One region of the Novosphingobium sp. 63-713 genome, then DNA from elsewhere that is predicted to be linked to it. Evidence: predicted binding sites of a transcription regulator. Region 1 holds the regulator's gene; the other holds the start of a gene.
The links. The regulator LexA, encoded in region 1, represses DNA repair genes until DNA is damaged. The targets are predictions, from matches to a motif close to GTTCCNCNCTTGTTCT.
Positions count from the first base shown of each region.

Region 1 (3,409 bases):
TGGTGATCGAACTGGCCCTCATGCCGGTGGCCTTTTTCCATTTCCATCGTGCGGGCATTTATGGCTCGCTGGCCAATCTGGTCGCCATCCCATTGACCACCTTTGTCTCCATGCCGTTGATCGGGGCGGGCTTGGCCTTTGATCTGGTCGGGGCGGGGGCGCCCTTCTGGCATCTGTGCGGCTGGTCGCTTGATCTGCTGCTGGCGCTGGCGCGATGGGTGGCGGCGCGGCCCGATGCGGTGGCGCAATTGCCGGTGATGGGCGGCTGGGCCTATGGTTTGATAGTGCTGGGGATGCTGTGGCTGGCGCTTTGGCGGGGCAATGTGCGGCTCTTCGGGCTGGTTCCGGCGGTGGTGGGATGTCTGTGGCTGGCGCTATTGACGCCGCCCGATATGGTCATCACCGGCGATGGGCACCAATTCGGCATGATCGACCCGCAAAGCCGACAATTGCTGATATTGGGACAGGGCCGCTCCACCTATGCCCGCGACATGATGCAGGAGGCGATGGGCGCCAGCGGCGAGGCCATGCCTATCGAGCAATGGCGCGACGCGGAATGCAACGAGAGCTTTTGCCGCATCACCATCCGGCAAGGAGGCCGTGACTGGCGCATTCTGGCCGCGCGGGGCGGCGGTATGGTGGAGGAGCGGGCGATGGCGGCGGCCTGCGCCTATGTCGATATTGTCGTATCGCGGGTGGCGCTTTCGCCTTCGTGCCGCCCCCGCTTGCTGAGGGCCGATGAGCCTTTGCTCTATCGCACCGGCGGCCTCGCGCTTTATCTGGCGCAGGGGCGGATCGTCACCGTGGCGCAAAGTCAGGGCCAGCATCCATGGTGGCGCGCGCCCAGTCTGAAACCGCAGGAGGGAGCCATCGAGCCCCCTCCCGTCACATTGCTGGATCAGTGATAGCGGCGGAGCAATCCGGCCAGCTTGCCCTGCACCTGAACCTCGCCGGGCTGATAATATTGCGGATCATAGGCCGCATTGGCCGGATCGAGCCGCACCATGCCGCGTTCACGCCGCAGATATTTGAGCGTCGCTTCCTCGCCGCGCACCAGCGCGACCACGATCTCGCCCTCACGCGCGATATCGGTCTTGCGGATCAGCGCCAGATCGCCGTCAAGAATGCCCGCCTCGACCATGGAATCGCCCGACACCTCAAGCGCATAGTGATCGCCCGCGCCCAGCAGCGCAGCAGGCACCGGCAGCATTGTCTGCCCTTCCATTGCCTCGATCGGCACGCCCGCCGCGATCCGCCCATGCAGGGGGATTTCAATCACATCATTGGCGGGCGCGGGCGCTGCGGACCTGGCCAGTTCAACCGGCTTTTTCGGCGCGGCAGGCTTGGTCCCGACCGGGGGCGTAACATCCTCAGGCTGGCGCAAAACCTCCAGCGCGCGGGCGCGGTTGGGCAGGCGGCGGATAAAGCCGCGCTCCTCCAACGCGGAGATCAGCCGATGCACCCCCGATTTCGACTTCAGATCCAGCGCTTCCTTCATTTCCTCAAAGCTGGGCGAGACGCCGGACTCTTCGAGGCTGGATTGGATGAAGCGCAGCAATTCGTGCTGTTTGCGGGTGAGCATAGAAACCTCCCAACGGGGGTGTTGCGTGAACAATTGCGGAACAATTACGCAACCATTACCCTTTCGTCAAGCGCTTCCGCCATTTTCGATCAAATGGATGCGCACCGCGTCGCCCGCCGCCATCGCGGGAGCATGGGCGTCATGTTCGATCAGGCAATTGCTGGCCGCCATTGCTGCAAGAGCCGAGGAATCGCGCATCGGGCGCGGCATCACATCGCGACCGTCCCACCATCCGCGAATGAACTCGCGCCGGTCCGCGCCCGGCCCCAGAGGCTCGGTCAAATGCGCCATTGCCGTGCGGGGCAGGGGATCGCCCGCGCCCTGCATCGCGCGCAGCAGCGGCAGCAGGAACAGATGGGCGGTGACAAAACTCGACACCGGATTGCCGGGCAGTCCGATCACCACATGCTTCCCTCGCGTGGCCACCAGCAAGGGTTTGCCGGGCCGGATCGCAACCTTCCAGAAATCGACCTGCGCGCCCCAGCGGGCCAGCGCAGGCTGGATCAGGTCATGATCGCCCACCGAGGCCCCGCCGCTGGTGACGATCACATCGGCATCGCCCGCGCGCGCCAGCGCCGCGTCCAACGCGTCCAGATCATCGGCCACCGGCCCCAGACGCAGCACTTCCCCGGCCAGCCCGGCCACCATCGCCCCCAGCATCGCGCCATTGCTGGCGGGCAGGCGGTCGGGCGGGCAGGGCAGGCCCGGCGCGATTAGCTCATCCCCGCTGTCGAGGATCGCCAGACGCGGGCGCTGCCGCACGCAGAGCGCGCCATGCCCCGCCGCAATCGCCAGCGCCAGTTGTGCCGCACCGATCCGCGTACCTGCGGGCAGAACCATGTCGCCGTCGCGGAAATCCAGACCCTTGCGGCGGATGTGGCGCCCCTCCGGCTTGGGCGGGGTTCCGGTCAGGGTGAGGTGATTGCCTTCGCGCGCGGTGTCTTCCTGACACAGCACCACGCCCGCGCCCTCGGGCACCAGCGCACCGGTGGAAATGCGCACCGCCTGTCCGGGTTGAACCGCGCCCGCAAAGGGATGGCCCGCCGCGCTTTCGCCCACAATATCCCACGGTCCCGCCAGATCGCCCGGCGCCAGCGCATAGCCATCCATCGCCGACAGATCAGCGGCAGGTTGCGTGCGGCGGGCCAGCAGCGGCGCGGCCAGATAGCAGCCCAGCGCGGCCTCAATGGGCGTCTCCTGCGCCTGCGTCAGGCCGGCCAGCGCCAGGACGCGCGCCTGCGCCTCGTCCAGCGGCAGGGGCGCGCGGCTCATCTTTCCGCTTTCCAGTGGCCCGATTTGCCGCCGCGCTTTTCGATCAGTCGCACTTCCTCGATCACCATGCCCTTGTCGATGGCCTTGGCCATGTCGTAAATGGTCAGGAGCGCAAGGGAAACAGCAGTCAATACCTCCATTTCCACCCCGGTTTTGCCGGTCAGGCTGGCCGTGGCCGTGGCCCGGATCGCGCCTTCCTCAATGGCAAAATCGACGCTCACGCTGTGCAGCGGCAGGGGGTGGCACAAAGGGATCAGGTCGGCGGTTTTCTTCGCCGCCATGATCCCGGCGATGCGGGCTGCCGCCAGAACGTCGCCCTTGGGCACATCGCCGTCGCGGATCGCGCTGAGCGCCGCCGCGCTCATGCGGATGCGGCCAGCGGCAATCGCCACGCGCGCGGTTTCGGCCTTGGCGCCGACATCGACCATGCGTGCATGGCCCTGGGCATCGAGATGGGTCAATTCGCTCATGCTTCTCTCTTGCCAAAGCGGAGGCATCAGGCAACGAAGAAATGTGCGATCTGGCGTAAGCCTGCTTCAAGATTTTGAGGGAATA
Region 1 is NZ_MKVS01000004.1:130,538-133,946, forward strand. Features, by position in the region: gene BGP00_RS00925 (ComEC/Rec2 family competence protein) at 1-905, shown strand, start outside; gene lexA (transcriptional repressor LexA) at 899-1,582, opposite strand; gene glp (gephyrin-like molybdotransferase Glp) at 1,649-2,854, opposite strand; gene moaC (cyclic pyranopterin monophosphate synthase MoaC) at 2,851-3,324, opposite strand.

Region 2 (3,409 bases), on a different contig from region 1:
CTTGTCGACAGTTTCGTGAACTGGGCCAAGGAGGGCGCCTGCGTGCTGCTCACCGTGGAACTCGACAGCCCCAGCCCGGAGGAGCCGCCGCGCGTGACGGTGCGGGGCGCGCAGGCTCTTTCCGAAATCAAGGCGGCGGCCAAGATGACGCTCAGCCTTGATGTGTCGCGGCCCGATGTGTTTGGCGAATTGGCTGCTATGCTGCCGCGCGGGGGTCTGGGCACCGTCGAGGTGCTGCTCAAAACCGGCGGGGCGCAGGAGCCGCGTCTGCGTCTGGGGCGCGATTTCCTGCTGGATGGTGAATTGACCGATCTGATCGCCGGCCTCGACGGGGTGGCCAATGTCTCGCTCAAGCCCACGCGGGCGGGCGGGCATCTGCGGCTGGTCGCCTGATCAGAACAGCGTCATCTGCCCGTCGCGGCGCGGAGGGCGAAATTGGGTGATGTCCAGATCGGCGCGGTTGTCGGCAAGGCCTAATCGCGCCTTGGCAATGCGAAAGCGCGCGCGGATCAGGTCGGCCCACACGCCCTGCGGCTTCATCCGGGTGAAGAAATCGCTCTGATAATCGGCCCCGCCGCGCAGGGATTGCACGATATGCATGACCTTATCCGCGCGGTCGGGGAAATGCGCCTCCAGCCATTCGCGGAACAGCGGCGCGACCTCATGGGGCAGGCGCAGCATGATCCAGCTTGCCCCCCGCACCCCGCGCGCGGCGGCGGCCTCCAGAATGCGCTCGATCCATTCCTCAGTGATCGCGGGCACGATGGGCGAGACATTGACCCAGACCGGCACGCCCGCCGCGCTCAATTTTTCAATCGCCTCCAGCCGCTTGGCCGGACTGGCCGCGCGCGGTTCTAGGCTGCGGGACAGCCGCGCATCAAGCGAAGTCACCGAAACCGCCACTGCCGTCAACCGTTGCCGCGCGAGGTCGGCCAAGAGGTCGAGATCATGCAGGATGCGATCCGATTTGGTGGTGATTGTCACAGGATGGCGCGTTTCGAGGCAAACCTCCAATATCTGCCGCGTCAGGCGATAGCGCGCCTCGATCGGCTGATAGGGATCGGTGTTCGTCCCCATGGCAATCGGCGCGGGGGAATAGCCGCGTGCGCCCAATTCCCGGCGCAGCAACTTTGCCGCCTCAGGCTTGGCAAACAGGCGGCTTTCAAAATCCAGCCCCGGTGAGAGGTCGAGATAGGCATGGGTTGGCCGCGCATAGCAATAGATGCAGCCATGCTCACACCCGCGATAGGCGTTGATCGAGCGGTCGAAGGGCACATCTGGCGACTTGTTGCGCGAGATGATCTTGCGCGCGGCCTCCTCGGTCACGGTGGTGCGCAAAGGCGGCGGCCCGCCATCGACATCCTCCATGGCGTCCAGCCAATCCCCATCCGCCTCACGTCCTGGCAGGGCAAAGCGGGTGGAGAGCGCGCCGCTTTGCGCGCCGCGACCGCGGGGAGGGAGAGGCGAAACCATCGCTCATGAAGAACATAAAAAGAACAAATGCGCAAGCGCTGGCTATTGCGCCCCGCGCCGACTAAACGGATGCCCATTGCCCTCTGATCCGGAATCCCTTCCATGTCCGCGCCTTACGCCAGCCTGATTCCCGCCGATGCCGACCGCCTTTCGCTTTATCTGGCGCGAATCGGCCTTGCCTCCCCGGTCGAACCCACAGCGGAGGGGCTGGCAATCCTCCAGCGCGCGCATCGCATGAATATCGGCTTTGAAAACATGGATGTCATGCTGGGCCGCGCGATCAGCCTCGATCCCGATGCGATCTTTGGCAAGCTGGTGATGGGCGCGCGGGGCGGCTATTGCTTTGAGCAGAACTGGCTGTTCGGCACGATGCTGGCGCAGATGGGCTTTGCCAACCGGCCGCTGCTGGCGCGGGTCTGGCTTGGCCTTTCCGAAGATGCCCCGGCATCGCCGCTGACCCATACGTTCCGGCTGGTCGATCTGGATGGAGAGGCCTGGATTGCCGATGCGGGCTTTGGCGGCTCCTATGTCCCGCCCATGCTGCTGGCCGATGGCGCCACCGCCCATACCAGTGATGGCGCGCAGCATCGCATCACCCGGCACAGTGCGCCCGGCTCGCTGTGGGGCGAATGGCTGGTCGAGCGCATGGGCCCCGCCGCCGCCACTGACGGCCGCGCCACCGCGCCGGGGTGGCAAAAACAGTACAGTTTCAACCTCAACGAAGTTGCGCCCATCGACCTTGAACTGTCGAACCACTGGACCTTTACCAAGCCCGAGACGCGCTTCACCACCGCATGGATCGCCTCCATCGTGCTGGAGGATGGCTTTGCCGCGCTCAATGGGCGGCGGCTTTCCATGTATGCGGGCGGGCGCGGCGATGTGATGGAAATCGCCCATGCGCAGGATTGGCGCGCGATGCTGGCCGATTTGTTCCGGGTGGAGTTGAGCGAGGATGAGGTGGCGGGGTTGAAGGTGTTCTAGAGGGTTTAGATAAGGTGCGAGGGTCTAGACTCTCGCGCTCCCGTTACTGTCTGCGTTGTGCGCGTGGTTTGGCCGATGGGTGTCGGACGCACCCTCGCGATTTGAAAGCCTGCGGCGCCAATCGGCACAAGACCTCCACGCCGCAGGCTATAAGACCATAAGCCTCAACGGCGCCCACCAAAAGCTACCCATTAACGGGATTGCAAAGGGACGAGTCCCTTTGCCCGCCAGAGGCATAAAATCCCGGTTCAAACCTCCCGCAACCTCGGCATTAACTCGACAAAATTGCAAGGCCGGTTCCGGCTGTCCAACTGCTCGAACAGGATCCCGTCCCAGCCGTCCTTCACCGCGCCATTCGAGCCGGGCAGGGCAAAGATATAGGTAGCGCCCGCCATGATAGCCATCGCGCGCGACTGGACGGTGCTGGTGCCGATGGATTTATAGGACAGCCAGCGGAAGAGTTCGCCAAAGCCGGGGATAAGCTTGCCGCTGTGGGCAATGATGATCTGGTCGAGCGCCTCGGGCGTAACGTCGCGCCCGGTCAGTCCGGTGCCGCCGGTCGAGATCACGCAGTCGATTTCCGGGTCATCGATCCACGTATCAAGCTGCGCCACCAGCGTATGCACATCCTCGCGCAGGATCTTGCGCGTGGCGAGGATATGCCCCTTGTCGGTGATGCGCTGGGCCAGAATGTCGCCGCTGGTGTCATTGTCCAATGTGCGTGTGTCCGACAGCGTCAGCAGCGCGATGCGGATCGGTTTGAACTCGCGGGTTTCGTCAATGGCCATGGGCGCACTCCTTACTATGGAGTGGCTTGGTAGCCGTTCATGCCGGGGGCTGCAATCGCGCCATTGCTGGCCATTTTGACCCCGCGCGCGCCGTCGAGGCCGGGAAAGGTCGGCCACAGGCCCTGCGCCAGCGCGGTGCGGCTTTCCGAAGCGCCGCCCGCCTGCCG
Region 2 is NZ_MKVS01000008.1:193,849-197,257, reverse strand. Features, by position in the region: gene dnaE (DNA polymerase III subunit alpha) at 1-393, shown strand, start outside; gene BGP00_RS06070 (PA0069 family radical SAM protein) at 394-1,473, opposite strand; gene BGP00_RS06065 (arylamine N-acetyltransferase) at 1,576-2,454, shown strand; gene moaB (molybdenum cofactor biosynthesis protein B) at 2,703-3,242, opposite strand; gene BGP00_RS06055 (lytic transglycosylase domain-containing protein) at 3,257-3,409, opposite strand, start outside.
Region 2: the regulator LexA is predicted to act here: its motif matches at 1,483-1,498, upstream of BGP00_RS06070 (PA0069 family radical SAM protein).